2 regions of the Streptomyces sp. NPDC050546 genome follow, and region 2 is predicted to be linked to the other one. Evidence: riboswitches for the same ligand, from Rfam matches in the RefSeq annotation. Region 2 holds a riboswitch; the other holds the start of a gene.

The links. A riboswitch is a leader RNA that binds a small molecule or an ion and turns the genes downstream of it on or off. The one in region 2 is predicted to bind glycine.
Region 1: linked by a shared signal. The riboswitch ahead of gcvP (aminomethyl-transferring glycine dehydrogenase) and the one ahead of gcvT (glycine cleavage system aminomethyltransferase GcvT) in region 2 are both predicted to bind glycine.

The regions. Positions count from the first base shown of each region.
Region 1 covers NZ_JBITGX010000031.1:7,362-14,727, forward strand. Annotated here, with positions in the region: gene ACIBK5_RS42860 (MerR family transcriptional regulator) at 1-146, shown strand, start outside; gene ACIBK5_RS42865 (bifunctional nuclease family protein) at 232-705, shown strand; gene ACIBK5_RS42870 (MerR family transcriptional regulator) at 1,022-1,705, shown strand; partial or broken gene ACIBK5_RS42875 (DNA polymerase IV) at 1,840-3,345, shown strand; gene ACIBK5_RS42880 (PRC-barrel domain-containing protein) at 3,264-3,638, opposite strand; glycine riboswitch at 3,752-3,847, shown strand; gene gcvP (aminomethyl-transferring glycine dehydrogenase) at 4,024-6,909, shown strand; gene ACIBK5_RS42890 (molybdopterin-binding protein) at 7,010-7,366, opposite strand, start outside.
Region 2 covers NZ_JBITGX010000011.1:299,180-306,545, forward strand. Annotated here, with positions in the region: gene ACIBK5_RS27605 (ABC transporter substrate-binding protein) at 1-1,192, opposite strand, end outside; gene ACIBK5_RS27610 (ABC transporter permease) at 1,201-2,199, opposite strand; gene ACIBK5_RS27615 (enhanced serine sensitivity protein SseB C-terminal domain-containing protein) at 2,542-3,342, opposite strand; gene ACIBK5_RS27620 (enhanced serine sensitivity protein SseB) at 3,506-4,294, opposite strand; gene ACIBK5_RS27625 (AAA family ATPase) at 4,640-5,308, opposite strand; glycine riboswitch at 5,491-5,591, shown strand; glycine riboswitch at 5,593-5,718, shown strand; gene gcvT (glycine cleavage system aminomethyltransferase GcvT) at 5,754-6,875, shown strand; gene gcvH (glycine cleavage system protein GcvH) at 7,022-7,366, shown strand, end outside.

The sequences.
Region 1 (7,366 bases), on a different contig from region 2:
TGGACCAGGTGGTCGCCCCGCTGAAGCGGCACCGGAACCCGCAGACCAGGGCTCATGCGGAGGCCCGTACGAAGGAGCTGGCGGGGCTCACGGTGAAGCTGCACGCCGCGTTGGTGCAGACGGCGCTCGGGGTGCGGCTGCCATGAGGCGGCCGGACGCGTGGGGGCCGGATCAGGCGCCCGATCTCTGCCCGACTACCCAAACGTCCCGAGCACGGCCTAGGGTTGCTGTGTGAACGAGCTCGATGTCGTAGGTGTCCGGGTCGAGATGCCCTCCAACCAACCGATCGTGCTGCTGCGTGAAGTGGGAGGCGACCGCTACCTCCCCATCTGGATCGGGCCGGGCGAGGCGACGGCGATCGCCTTCGCCCAGCAGGGCATGGCTCCGGCGCGGCCGCTGACCCACGACCTGTTCAAGGACGTGCTGGAAGCCGTCGGTCAGGAGCTCACGGAAGTGCGTATCACGGACCTGCGTGAGGGCGTCTTCTACGCGGAGCTGGTCTTCGCCAGTGGCGTCGAGGTGAGCGCCCGCCCGTCCGACGCCATAGCGCTGGCGTTGCGCACCGGGACGCCGATCTACGGGAGTGACACGGTGCTGGACGACGCCGGTATCGCGATCCCGGACGAGCAGGAGGACGAGGTGGAGAAGTTCCGCGAGTTCCTCGACCAGATCTCCCCGGAGGACTTCGGCAGCAGCAGCCAGTGAGCTCCGGAGGCCGGTGAGTGCCCGGCCCGGCAGGGAGCGGCAGCGGTCGTGAGACGTGTGGGGCGGCCCGGCGGACGATGAGTCCGCGGCAGGGCCGCCGCCGTATGTGTGACGGGTGAATTGCCCGCATGTGCCGGTGGCGCGTGAGAGCGTCACACGGCCTGTGCCGAAGGCATTCGGCTAGCCTTTCCCCGCGGTGGGGCACGGGAAACCACTCTTAGGGTGATTATCACTCGGCGTGGCGAGTGTGGCGATCGTTGACGCACCCCGGGTGACTGCCTACCGTCGAGAAGGCAGGTCAAGGACGGAGGTCGGCGTGAGCAGCAGCGGCGACGGTACGGCTGGGGGCGGCCCCGAGCGCAGTCTCAGGGTGAGTGGTCCGTACGCTCCCCCCGGCTCTCGGCTCCTTTCGGGCGAGGGGTATCCCCAGCCCGACGGTGCGGCCGAGCACGCTCCGCGGCGACCGTCGGCGGTGCCGAGCAGCGGAGGGACGACGTCCATGGCGTCCGAGCAGATCGGCTATCGCGGCCCCACGGCCTGCGCGGCCGCCGGTATCACCTACCGGCAGCTGGACTACTGGGCCCGCACCGGTCTCGTCGAGCCGAGTGTGCGCCCCGCCTACGGGTCCGGGACACAGCGGTTGTACAGCTTCCGGGACGTCGTCGTCCTGAAGATCGTCAAGCGGTTCCTCGACACCGGGGTGTCGCTGCAGAACATCCGCACGGCGGTCCAGCACCTCAGGGAACGCGGTTTCCGCGACCTGGAGCGGATGACACTGATGAGTGATGGCGCGACGGTCTACGAGTGCACCTCGCCGGACGAGGTCCATGCCCTGCTCCAAGGGGGCCAGGGCGTCTTTGGGATCGCCGTGGGCGTGGTGTGGCGGGACGTCGAGAGCGCGTTGTCCCAGCTGCACGGGGAGCGGATCGACACCGGCGAGACCCTGGTCGGACCCAATCCGGCGGACGAGCTGGCGCGGCGGCGGAACCGGGCCGTCTGACCCGCTGGACGGTGTGGTGTGCGTGCGGCCGTGGTAGGCGGGACGTTTCCGCGTCGGCCCGCAAGCGGTATCTCCCAGGACGGTCGGGAGGGTTCGCCACGGCGTTGTCAGTGGCGTAGGGCAGCATCGGAGTTGTGAGAACCGCGCCCACGATCCTGCATCTCGACATGGACGCCTTCTTCGCTTCGGTGGAGCAGGCGTCCAAGCCGAGCCTGCGCGGGAAGGCCGTGATCGTGGGCGGGCTCGGGCCGCGGGGTGTGGTCGCGACCGCGTCGTACGAGGCCCGGGTCTTCGGGGTGCACTCGGCGCTGCCCATGGCGCAGGCCCGGCGGCTGGCGCCCAACGCCGCATATCTCGTGCCGCGCTTCGGGTTCTACCGCGCGATCAGCGAGCGGGTGATGGAGTTGCTGGGTGCGCTGTCGCCGTTGGTCGAGCCGCTGAGCCTGGACGAGGCGTTCGTGGACCTGGAGGCCGGAGGAGCGGCCTGGGACGAGCGGTCGGCGCGGCTGGCCGGGGTGAAGCTGCGTGCGGACATCCGGGCCGTCACGGGACTCACGGGGTCGGTGGGGCTTGCCGCGTCCAAGATGCTCGCGAAGATCGCCTCGGAGCAGGCCAAGCCCGACGGGCTGGTGGTGATCGAGCCGGGGACGGAGCGGGCGATGCTGGGGCCGATGTCGGTGCGGACCCTGCCGGGAGTCGGGCCGGCCACGGGCGACCATCTCCGGCGGGCCGGGATCACCACGGTCGAGGAGATCGCCGAGGCCGGTGAGGACGAGCTGGTGCGGCTGCTGGGGAAGGCGCACGGGCACGGGCTCTACGCCATGGCCCTGGCGCGGGACGACCGGCCCGTGGTGGCGGAGCGGGAAGCGAAGTCGGTGTCGGTCGAGGACACCTATGACGTGGACATCCACGACCGGCTGCGGGTCGGGCTGGAGGTGCAGCGGCTCGCCGACCGCTGCGTACAGCGGCTGCGGGGGGCCGGGCTGTCAGGGCGGACCATCGTGCTGAAGGTGCGGCGGTACGACTTCTCGACACGCACCCGGTCCGAGACGCTGCGCGGGCCGACGGACGATCCCGGGGTGATCCGTGAGGCGGCGGCCAGACTGCTGGACTCGGTCGACACGACGGGCGGCGTGCGGCTGCTCGGCGTGGGTGTGAGCGGGCTCGCCGACTACACGCAGGAGGACCTGTTCGCGCAGGCGGCCGGGGAGCGGGCGGTCGCGGAGGGCCCCGTCGAGGAGCACTCCGCGGCGCCGGTCGTCGAGGAGCGGCCCGCGCCGGCCGAGCGGCGGTGGCCCGCCGGGCACGATGTGCGGCACGCCGGGTTCGGGCACGGGTGGGTGCAGGGCAGCGGCCTGGGACGGGTCACCGTACGGTTCGAGACGCCCGACTCGGAGCCAGGGCGGGTGCGGACCTTCCGGGTCGACGATCCGGAGCTGGAGTCGGCGGATCCGTTGCCGTTGGTGTTACGAGAGTCTGAGGGGGGCGATGGGCCGGATGGTGACTCCAGGGGTGTGGGGCTGCGTTCCGCCGCTCCTTAGAAGGCTCGCCGGGGGCTTCAGGTCGTCTCGTCCGTGCCCGCCAGCTTGCCGAACTGGTGGTCCTGGAGCGGGGGAGGGGCGGCGACGTCGAGGCCGTAGTGGTGGTAGAGCTGGAGTTCCTGCTCCGGGGAGAGGTGGCGTCCCACGCCGAAGTCGGGGGCGTCCTTGATGAGGGCGCGGTCGAAGGGCACGTGGAGAGCGCCGTCGATCAGCTCGCTGGGCTCGAGGGGGACGAAGGCGTCCCGGCTGAACAGGCCGGTCCGTATGGCCGCCCACTCCGGCACGCCGGTGGCGTCGTCGAGGTACACCTCGTCGATCGTGCCGATCCTCGTTCCGTTGCGGTCGAACGCCTTGCGGCCGATCAGGTTGCGCGGATCGATATCGGTTCGCACGGGCCCTCCACATGGTCGCAACTCATCCGTAACCACTACAAAACGGCACAATCGAGGAGGCGGCCACTCGAAGGTTCGTGCGTTGACCGCGCTGGTAGGCTGACAACGGCTGCTGACCCCGTGCGGGAGAGTCCTCCAGACACCATCGGAGGCGCCGAAGGAGCAAATCCTCCCCGGAATCTCTCAGGCTCACGTACCGCACGGACGAGGTCACTCTGGAAAGCAGGGCGGATGTCACGGCTTCCGCTCTCACCGACGGTGAAAGCCGGAGGCCTTCGGGCGATCCGGTGAAGCTCTCAGGTTGACATGACAGAGGGGGAGGCCGTCCGGGTACCCGTGCCGTGGTGCCCCTCGAAGGTCGTGTCAGACCAGGAGGCCTCCGCATATGACCGCCCACCGCATTCCGCTCTCCGAACTCGAAGAGGCAGTCCCCTTCGAGCAGCGCCACATCGGCCCCGACCACGAGGCGTGCGCCAAGATGCTCGCGCACGTCGGCTACGGCTCGCTGGACGAGCTGACGGCCGCCGCCGTCCCGGCCGTGATCAAGAGCGCCGAGGCACTGGACCTGCCGGGCGCCCGCAGCGAGGCCGAGGTGATCGCCGAGTTGCGCTCCCTCGCCGACCGCAACCAGGTCCTCGGCTCCATGATCGGGCTCGGCTACTACGGCACGTTCACGCCGCCGGTCGTCATGCGCAACGTCATGGAGAACCCGTCCTGGTACACGGCCTACACGCCGTACCAGCCGGAGATCTCGCAGGGCCGGCTGGAGGCGTTGCTCAACTTCCAGACCATGGTCGCCGACCTGACCGGACTGCCGACCTCCGGCGCCTCCCTGCTCGACGAGGGCACCGCCGCGGCCGAGGCCATGGCGCTGTCGCGGCGGCTGGGCAAGAACAAGAAGGGCCTGTTCCTGGTCGACGCGGACGCCCTGCCGCAGACCATCGCCGTGATCGAGACCCGGGCCGAGCCGACCGGTGTCGAGGTCGTCGTGGCCGATCTCAGTGACGGCATCCCCGCCGGGATCGCCGAGCGCGAGATCAACGGCGTGCTGATCCAGTACCCGGGTGCCTCCGGAGCCGTACGGGACATCAAGCCGGTCATCGACCAGGCGCACGGACTCGGGGCGCTCGTCACCGTCGCCGCCGACCTGCTGGCGCTCACCCTGCTGAAGTCGCCCGGGGAGCTCGGCGCGGACATCGCGGTCGGCACGACGCAGCGGTTCGGTGTGCCGATGGGCTTCGGCGGCCCGCACGCCGGTTACATGGCCGTCGGGGAGAAGATGGCGCGCAGCCTGCCCGGGCGGCTCGTCGGTGTGTCCGTGGACGCCGACGGGAACAAGGCCTACCGGCTGGCGCTGCAGACGCGTGAGCAGCACATCCGTCGTGAGAAGGCCACCAGCAACATCTGTACCGCTCAGGTGCTGCTCGCCGTGATGGCCGGCATGTACGCCGTCTACCACGGGCCGGAGGGCCTGAAGAGCATCGCGCGGCGCACCCACCGGTACGCCACGGTTCTCGCCGCCGGGCTCGCGAACGGCGGTGCCGAGGTTGTGCACGGGGCCTACTTCGACACCGTGACCGTGCGCGTCGAGGGCCGGGCCGCCGAGGTCGTGGCCGCCGCGGAGCGGAACGGGGTCAACCTGCGTCTCGTCGACGCCGACCACGTCTCGATCTCCTGCGACGAGACCACGACGCGGGCCCAGTTGCGTGCCGTTTGGGCCGCGTTCGGGATCGAGGGTGTCGTCGAGGCGCTGGACGCCGCCACGGAGGACGGGCTTCCGGGTGCCCTGCTGCGGTCCGACGAGTACATGACCCACCCGGTCTTCCACCAGTACCGCTCCGAGACCGCCATGCTGCGCTACCTGCGCCGGCTGGCCGACCGCGACTACGCGCTCGACCGCGGCATGATCCCGCTGGGCTCCTGCACCATGAAGCTCAACGCGACCACGGAGATGGAGCCGGTCACCTGGCCCGAGTTCGGGCAGCTGCACCCCTTCGCGCCGGCGGCGCAGGCCGAGGGCTACCTCACGCTCATCCACGAGCTGGAGGAACGTCTCGCCGAGGTCACCGGGTACGACAAGGTGTCCCTCCAGCCGAACGCCGGATCGCAGGGCGAGCTGGCCGGTCTGCTCGCCGTACGCGGGTACCACCGGGCCAACGGGGACGAGCAGCGCACCGTGTGCCTGATCCCGTCGTCCGCGCACGGGACCAACGCCGCGAGCGCGGTGATGGCGGGCATGAAGGTCGTCGTCGTCAAGACCGCCGAGGACGGCGAGATCGACGTCGAGGACCTGCGGGCGAAGATCGAGCAGCACCGTGACGAGCTGGCCGTGCTGATGATCACCTACCCGTCCACGCACGGCGTGTTCGAGGAGCACGTCTCCGAGATCTGCGGCCAGGTGCACGAGGCGGGCGGGCAGGTCTACGTCGACGGGGCCAACCTCAACGCGCTCGTGGGGCTCGCCAAGCCGGGACACTTCGGCGGGGACGTCTCGCACCTGAACCTGCACAAGACCTTCTGCATCCCGCACGGCGGTGGCGGGCCCGGCGTCGGTCCGGTGGCGGTGCGTGAGCACCTCGCGCCGTATCTGCCGAACCATCCGCTGCAGCCCGAGGCGGGCCCGGAGACCGGGGTCGGCCCCATCTCCGCGGCGCCGTGGGGCTCGGCCGGCATCCTGCCGATCTCGTGGGCGTACGTCCGGCTGATGGGCGGCGAGGGGCTGAAGCGGGCCACACAGGTGGCCGTGCTCAGCGCCAACTACATCGCCAAGCGCCTCGAGCCGCACTACCCGGTGCTCTACACCGGCCCCGGCGGGCTCGTCGCGCACGAGTGCATCATCGACCTGCGGCCGCTGACCAAGGCCACCGGAGTGAGCGTCGACGACGTCGCCAAGCGGCTGATCGACTACGGCTTCCACGCGCCGACGATGTCGTTCCCGGTGGCCGGGACGCTGATGATCGAGCCGACCGAGTCCGAGGACCTGGCCGAGCTGGACCGCTTCTGCGAGGCGATGATCGCCATCCGTGCGGAGATCGAGAAGGTCGGCTCCGGCGCCTGGCCCGCCGACGACAACCCGCTGCGGGGCGCCCCGCACACCGCCGGCGCGCTCGCCGGGGAGTGGGAGCACGCCTACAGCCGTGAGGACGCGGTCTTCCCGGCCGGGGTCACGGCCTCCGACAAGTACTGGCCGCCGGTGCGCCGCATCGACCAGGCCTTCGGTGACCGGAACCTGGTGTGCTCCTGCCCGCCGCTGGACGCGTACGAGGACTGATCGACCGCCAGGTCAGAGGGAGGGGCTCCGCCGCGCGGGGCCCCTCCGTCGTGCCCGGCCCCCGTCGCGCGGCGGCTGTCCGTCATGCGACGGCTGTCCGTCATGCGACGGCGAGTGACACCTCGGTCGACTTGACCAGGGCGACGACGGGGGTCCCGGCCGACAGACGGAGATCGTCCGCGGCGTCCTTGGTGATCGCCGCCGTCAGCTCGCCGCCCTCGACGGTGATCCGGACGGAGGCCATCGCGTCGCCTGTCGCGACGCCCGTGACCGTACCGGGGAGACGGTTGCGGATGGACAGGCCCCCGACGGGCGCGGTGGCCAGCGCGACCTCCGTCGACTTCACCAGGGCGCGCACGGCCGTGCCCGGCGTGAGGCCGAGGTCGTCGGCGGCTTCGCGGGTGATCGCGGCGGTGAGGTCCTGGCCGCCGGTGAGGCGGACCCTGACCGTGGCCAT
Region 2 (7,366 bases):
TGTGACCTTCGGTCGCGTAGGTGTCGAACTTGGTGTAGCCGTTGACCGACGGCGGCAGCAGCGTGGTCGCCACGTCGCCCTTCGGCGAACCGCCCATGGCGTCGAGCACCGACTGCTTGTCGAGGCCCCACTGGACGGCCTTGCGGCAGTCGGCGTTGTCGAACGGCTTCACGTTCACGTTCAGCGCGATGTACTGCGTCGCACCGGCGTACGAGCTGTCCGTCTGGTTGGCGTACTTGCCGCGCAGCACCTTCGGCTGGGTCTGCGGCTGCACACCCGTGCCGGCCGCGTCAGCCGTGATCTTGTCGGAGAGCAGGTTGTTGTCGACCGTGACCGGGTTGACCTTGAACTTGATCGTGATCTTGTCCGGCAGGGCCTTGCGGTTCGGGTCCGTCTTCGCGTCCCACTGCGGGTTGCGCACGAGGGTGGCGCTGCGGCCCTCCTCGTAGGACTGGAACTGGTACGGGCCCGTGGACTGGATGGCCTGCACGTACTTCGCGCCGGTGTCCTTGGACTGCGGCACCGGGGCCGTCTGCGAGAACGTCGCCAGGTAGTCGAAGTCGGCGAACGGCTGCTTCAGCTTGAAGACGATCGTCTGGTCGTCCGGCGTCTCGATGGACTTGATGCCCTCGGCGGACTTGTCCTTGTACGGGCCCTTGTACTTGTCGCCGCCCTCCAGGTACGCCTTGAAGTACGTCGGGCCGTTGGACAGGGCCTCGGGCGCGAAGTTGGAGCGCTCGATGGCGTACTTGACGTCCTTGGACGTCACCGGGGTGCCGTCCTGGAACTTCACACCCGAACGCAGCTTGTACGTCCAGGTCTTGGCGTCCGGGCTGGACTTGCCGAGGCCCTCGGCGAGGTCAGGCACGACCTCCAGGCCGTCCTTGCCCGCCGCCGGTTTGAACGTGGTGAGCGTTCTGCCGTAGAGGCGGGAGAAGTTCTGTACCCAGCCGTAGTACGTGTTGCCCGGGTCGAGGGAGTCCGGCACGTCCGAGTGCTCGTACGAGACCGTCCCGCCCTTCTTGCTCGACGCGTTGACGATCGAGTTCAGCGCGGCGTCCTTCTTGCCGCTGCCTCCCCCGTCGTTGTCGTCACCTCCGCCGCCGCACGCGGCAGCACCCAGCGACAGTGCCAGGACCGACGCAACGCCGGCGGTCACCCTTCTCGTCTTCACCTGAGGAAGCCCCCTCATTCGATGGATCACTTGCTGCGAGGGTCGAGGGCGTCACGCAGCCCGTCACCCAGCAGGTTGAAGGCCAGGACGGTGATGAAGATCGCCAGTCCGGGCACGAACATGTACTGCGGATCAGCCGTGTAGAGATCCACAGCGTTGCTGAGCATGCCGCCCCAGGAGGCCTGCGGCGGAGCGATGCCGACACCGAGGAAGCTCAGCGCGGCCTCGAAGAGGATGTTCGTCGGGATGATCAGCGTCGAGTAGACGAGGATCGGCGCGACGAGGTTGGGGAGCAGTTCCCGGAACAGGACGTATGGGCCCCGTGCCCCGAGGCTGGTGGCGGCCTCGATGAACTCCCGCTTGCGCAGGGTCATCGTCTGGGCGCGCACGATGCGGCCGATGTACGGCCAGCTGAAGAAGCCGATCACGAAGATCAGCACACAGATGCGCAGGGACAGGCCGTCGAGACCGAAGAAGCCGTCCTGCACCGAGGCCGAGATCGAGATGGCGAACAGCAGCAGCGGGAACGCCAGGAAGGTGTCCATCAGCCTGCTGATGACGCTGTCGATCCAGCCGCCGTAGTACCCGGCGACGACACCGAGCACGGTGCCGATGCACACGGACAGCAGCGTGGCGCCGCCCGCGACCAGGAGGGAGACCCAGGAGCCGTCGATGATGCGGGCGAGCATGTCCCGGCCGTACTGGGGGTCCACGCCGAGCGGGTGGTCCCAACTCATGCCTCCCCAGCCGCCCTTGGGTGCGAGCAGCGCGGGGTCGATGAGGTCCTGGTTGAACTTGTTGGGATCGAGGTTGAAGATCCACTGGATCGGCTTGGAGAGCACCGCCATCGTGACGAGCAGGATGACGACGACGCCTCCCGCCATCGCCACCTTGTCCCGCTTGAAGCGCATCCAGGCGATCTGGGTGAGCGAGCGCCCTTCGATCTGGCTCTTCTTGACCCCGGCGAGCACGGCCTCGGGCTGTGCTCCGGCTTCCGCCCCGGTGGTCTCGATGGGTGCGGTCACGGTGCGATTGACCCCTCTCGGGCCGGCGATCGCCGTCCCCTGGCTGCCGCTGTAGCGGTTTTGTTTGTCTCGTACACGAGACCGACCCGGCCCGTGTCTTGCGGGGAGTCTTCAACGCTTTGGCGATCTGTTGCCAGACTTGGCGATGAAAGGATGCGTAAACGTGATGCTGTCTGCAGGGTTCCGTTATCCGGACAACGGGTAACAGCGGCCGGACACGCCGCGTCAGGGGGATATTAGGACATCTCTGCCCATTTAACCCTTATCTACGCGCGGAGAGTTGAACGGTTGTCGCGTTCGGGGGCGGTGCGGGAACGGCCTTCGGGGGACCTGCGGAACGGGTCAGTACCTGCCCTGGGCCGGGGGGTATCCGTAGCCCGAGACGGGGGCCTGGACAGGAGCGGTGGCGTGGGCCTCACGGTCGTAGAAGGGGCGTGCGCCGGCGCGCAGCCACATGGCGACCGGGTCGTGCTCGTCGGACATCGCGACGGTCGAGACGGGGAGCCCGTCCGGTACGGCGCCGAGGGACTGCTGCATCATCGCGCGCACCGAGTCCACGGCCGGCGGCGAGGTGTCGTAGACGTCGAGTCCGATGGCGAGATACGGCGCGCCGAGCGCGGGTTGCACCCAGGCGCGGCGCAGCGAGCGGACGGCCGGGGTGCGGTGGGCGTTCTGCGCGAGCAGGGCGTAGAACTGCGGGATCTCGATGGCCGGTTCGGACAGCCGCAGGGGTCCGGCGGGCTGGCGGTCCAGGCCCGTGGCGATCCGGCGCAGGTCGAGCCAGGGGATGCCGACGCCGCCGCCGGGGGCGTGCGGGTTGAGCCAGAGGCCGTAGTGGTCGGGATAGAGGGCGCGGGCCACGTCGACTCCGTCGACGACCTCGTAGCTGCGGTTCCAGCCGCTCGCCGAGAGCTCCTGGGCGGAGGTCACACAGGGGGCGTAGCCGCAGCCCTGGACCTCCATGTTTCCGTACTGGGCGTCGGGGGATCCGGCCTGACCGTGCCACAGGAGCATCCAGATCTGGCCGCTGTGCGGGGTCGCGAGCGCGCGCAGGAGAGCCTCATAGGCGTCATAACGCCCGGGCGTGACCTGGCGCAGCATGTGCTCGACCTGTCCGGCCGCGGCCGTGCCGCTCGCGCTCACCTTTACCGCCCCTTCGTACAACGCCTCGACCGTGACCTAGCTTAAGCCCGCGCAGGTGCCCGGGGCTTGGTGCCGGTTCGCGAGTGCGGGTCGTGTGTGGCTTGTCGCGCCCACGCGGCGGAGCCGCATGGTGTCACAGCCCCGCGCCCCTGAGGTATCTGACCTACTGCTGGTAAAAGGGTCGGACCCTGTTCTTCATCCACTCGCCCACCGGGTCCTCCGCCACGTCCAGCAGGACCAGGTTGACGGGCCAGGGGGCCGGGGCGGCGGTGACGGCGCGGGTGAGGGCGTCCAGGGGCAGGGCCCGCAGGTCGCCTTCCCACTGGGAGAGTTCGACGCCGACGAACATCACCGGATCGGCGGTCTCGATCGCGGCGAGGCAGCGGCGGGCGGTGGCGACGACGCCGATCGCCTCGAACTCGGCGGAGGCCGCGGCGAGGAAGTCCACCGGGTCGTCCTGCCAGTCGGGCTCGAAGAGACGGACCCGGCCGCCGCTCGCGGGACCGTCCAGCGGGGTCCGGCCGGCCCGGCACAGCTCGGCGACGGCGGGCGGCGGAAGCGGGATGCCGACCACGCCACCGGGGTTGATGGCCATCCCCGCGTGCGGGGGCAGACCACGGGCGAACTCCACGGCCGGCGCGATGGTGTACGACATGTGCGAGCCGACGACCTGGCGGAACTGCTCCTCGGAGCTGAACACCGGCACGAACGCCTGGCCGTCGATCTCGATGCCGGGGAGGTCGAGGGGGCCGCTCTGCGGGCCGCCGCCGCTGGGCAGCGGGATCCACACGAAGCTCCGGCCGAGCACCTCGACGATCCGCCCGCCGGCCGAGGGGCCGGCGCCGAGGGATGCCGAGAGCACCTCCTCCAGCTCGTTGCCGGGCCATCCGCCGTGCGGGTGGGTCTGCGTCTGCGCCGGGAAGTCCGCGGAGAAGTCCGCCGGGAAGTCCATCTGCCTACCGCCTGCCTGAAACCACTGCTGTGGCTCAAAGGCTAGCGGCTCGGGAACGGGGGACGACCACCCCGTGAACCACGCCGCGGGGCCGCGGGCGGCCGACCCGCGTTCTCCGGGCTCACCGACCGCGGCTGCCCACCCGTGAACACGCTTCACCGACTCCGGCGCCCGACCCCATGAACACGGATCACCGACCACGGCCGCCAAGCCCCACGAATACGGCTCATCAACCCGGCCGCCGGCCCCTGAACACGGATCACCGGCCACGGCCGCCGGCCCGATAACCAGAGCCGTCGGCCGCGGACCGCCGGCCCGGCCGTGCCGGACCATGGGCCGGGGGCGTCAGCCCGCGAAGCCGATGTGGTGCAGGGTGTTCGCCGCGTCGCGGTCGGCGAGGATCGCCGAGCCGCAGCCCGTGGGGAGTTCGCCGCGCTCCACCTCTCGCAGGAGGCGGGTGGTGGCCGCGCGGTGGCGCAGGAACGCGTACCGCGAGACGCCGCGGCCGCGGTCGCGCTGGCCTGCCAGGGCCTGCTCGGGGGTGACGTCGAGCATCAGCAGATGGAGCGTGCCGCCCCGGCGGCGGGCCTCGCGGGCCAGCCAGCGGCGGACCCAGGCCTGTGTTCCGCAGTCGTGCACGACGACGCCCTCGCCGGTGCGCAGGGCGCGGCGCAGCCCCGCGTAGTGGGCGAGGCGGACGAGCGGGCGGTAGACCGCGTACGGCAGGGCGCGCGGCATGCGGCCGGCCCAGTGGTCGCGGGTGTCCTGGGAGTCGATGCGCCGGCCCGGCACGGTGCGCCGCATCAGCGTGGACTTGCCGCTCCCGGGCAGGCCCGTGACCACGACGAGGTCGCGGGGGCCGAACAGCAGCGCGTGCGGGCCGAGGCCGGCGCGCTCGCGCAGATCGCGGACGACCGGCACCGGCTGCGGGCCGCAGGCCGCGCGCACCGGAGCGGTCGGCTGCTCGGGCAGCGCGATGCCCGATGTCGTGGCGTACGCGGTGGTCCTGTTCACCGTGATCGTCCTCCCCTGGGGCCAGGTACGGAGTCCCATGCCCGCCGAGTGTAAAGAGAAGGTAATGCCCGATGTCTCTGGATTTAGTCCTCTTCCTGCAACATCCCTGCTACAGGGTGGTCCCCCTGCCACCCCGCGACAATGCGTGCAATGATGTGCGCGCCAACTGCATACCGGCCGTTTGAATCCGCGCGGGAGAGTCCCCAGCACCGTCCGACGCTGGGGCGCCGAAGGAGCAAGTCCCTCCCTTGAATCTCTCAGGCCCCGTTACCGCGCGGGCGAGGCACATCTGAAAAGCGGGCCGCACCCTTCTCCGGAGTCCGGGGAGTGGCGTGGCTCCACCCAAGGTGCAAGCCGTGTCCCGTGTGGTCATGGCGAACCTCTCAGGTTCCGATGACAGATGGGGAGGAACGACCTCGCCGTCATGCCTGGGAGACAACGACCGATGAGCAGTACAGGAGAACTCCGCCACACCGCGCTCGATGCCCTGCATCGTTCGCTCGGCGCGACGATGACCGACTTCGCCGGCTGGGACATGCCCCTGCGCTACGGCTCCGAGCGCGACGAGCACAACGCCGTGCGCACGAAGGCCGGGCTGTTCGACCTCTCCCACATGGGCGAGATCACCGTCACCGGCCCGGGGGCCGCCGACCTCCTCGACTTCGCCCTGGTGGGCAACATCGGCGGGGTCAAGCCCGGCCGTGCCCGCTACACCATGATCTGCCAGGCCGACGGCGGCATCCTCGACGACCTGATCGTCTACCGGCTGGGCGAGACCGAGTACATGGTGGTCGCCAACGCCTCCAACGCCCAGGTGGTCCTGGACGCACTGGTGGAACGTTCCGCCGGCTTCGACGCCGAGGTGCGCGACGACCGGGACGCCTACGCGCTGCTCGCCGTCCAGGGCCCGGAGTCCCCGGGGATCCTGAAGTCCCTGACCGACGCCGACCTCGACGGCCTGAAGTACTACGCCGGTCTGCCCGGCACGGTCGCGGGTGTCCCGGCCCTCATCGCCCGCACCGGGTACACCGGCGAGGACGGCTTCGAGCTGTTCGTGAAGCCGGAACACGCCGTCGAGCTGTGGCAGGCCCTGACCAAGGCGGGCGAGGGCGCCGGCCTGGTCCCGTGCGGGCTGTCCTGCCGCGACACGCTGCGCCTGGAGGCGGGCATGCCGCTGTACGGGCACGAGCTGAGCACCTCCCTGACGCCCTTCGACGCCGGGCTCGGCCGGGTGGTGAAGTTCGAGAAGGAGGGCGACTTCGTGGGCCGCGAGGCCCTGACCGAGGCCGCCGCACGCGCCGAGCAGAACCCGCCGCGCGTCCTGGTCGGCCTCGTCGCCGAGGGCCGTAGGGTCCCGCGCGCCGGGTACCCGGTCGTCACCGGCGGCGAGGTGATCGGCGAGGTCACCTCCGGCGCCCCCTCCCCCACGCTCGGCAAGCCGATCGCGATGGCGTACGTCGACCCCGCGCACGCGGCGCCCGGCACGTCCGGTGTGGCCGTGGACATCCGGGGCAGTCACGAGCCGTACGAGGTCGTGGCGCTGCCGTTCTACAAGCGCCAGAAGTAGCGACCGGCCAAGCGCCGGAAGCGGACACCGGCCGCGGGCCGCCACAGCGGTCCCGGGCGTCTCTCCCCCCCGCTCACCAGCGGTTTCCTTCATCAACATTCATCAGCATTTATCAGCACTCCCGCGCGTACAGGAGAATCCAGGCCATGAGCAACCCCAAAGAGCTGCGGTACAGCAAGGAGCACGAGTGGCTGTCGGGCGCCGAGGACGGCGTCTCGACGATCGGTATCACGGAGCACGCGGCGAACGCGCTCGGCGACGTCGTCTTCGTCCAGCTCCCGGAGGTCGGTGACGCCGTGTCCGCGGGCGAGACCTGCGGCGAGCTGGAGTCGACCAAGTCCGTGTCCGACCTCTACTCCCCGGTCTCCGGCGAGGTCACCGAGGTCAACGAGGACGTCGTGAACGACCCGTCGCTGGTGAACTCGGCCCCCTTCGAGGGCGGCTGGCTGTTCAAGGTGCGCGTCACGGACGAGCCGGGCGACCTGCTCTCC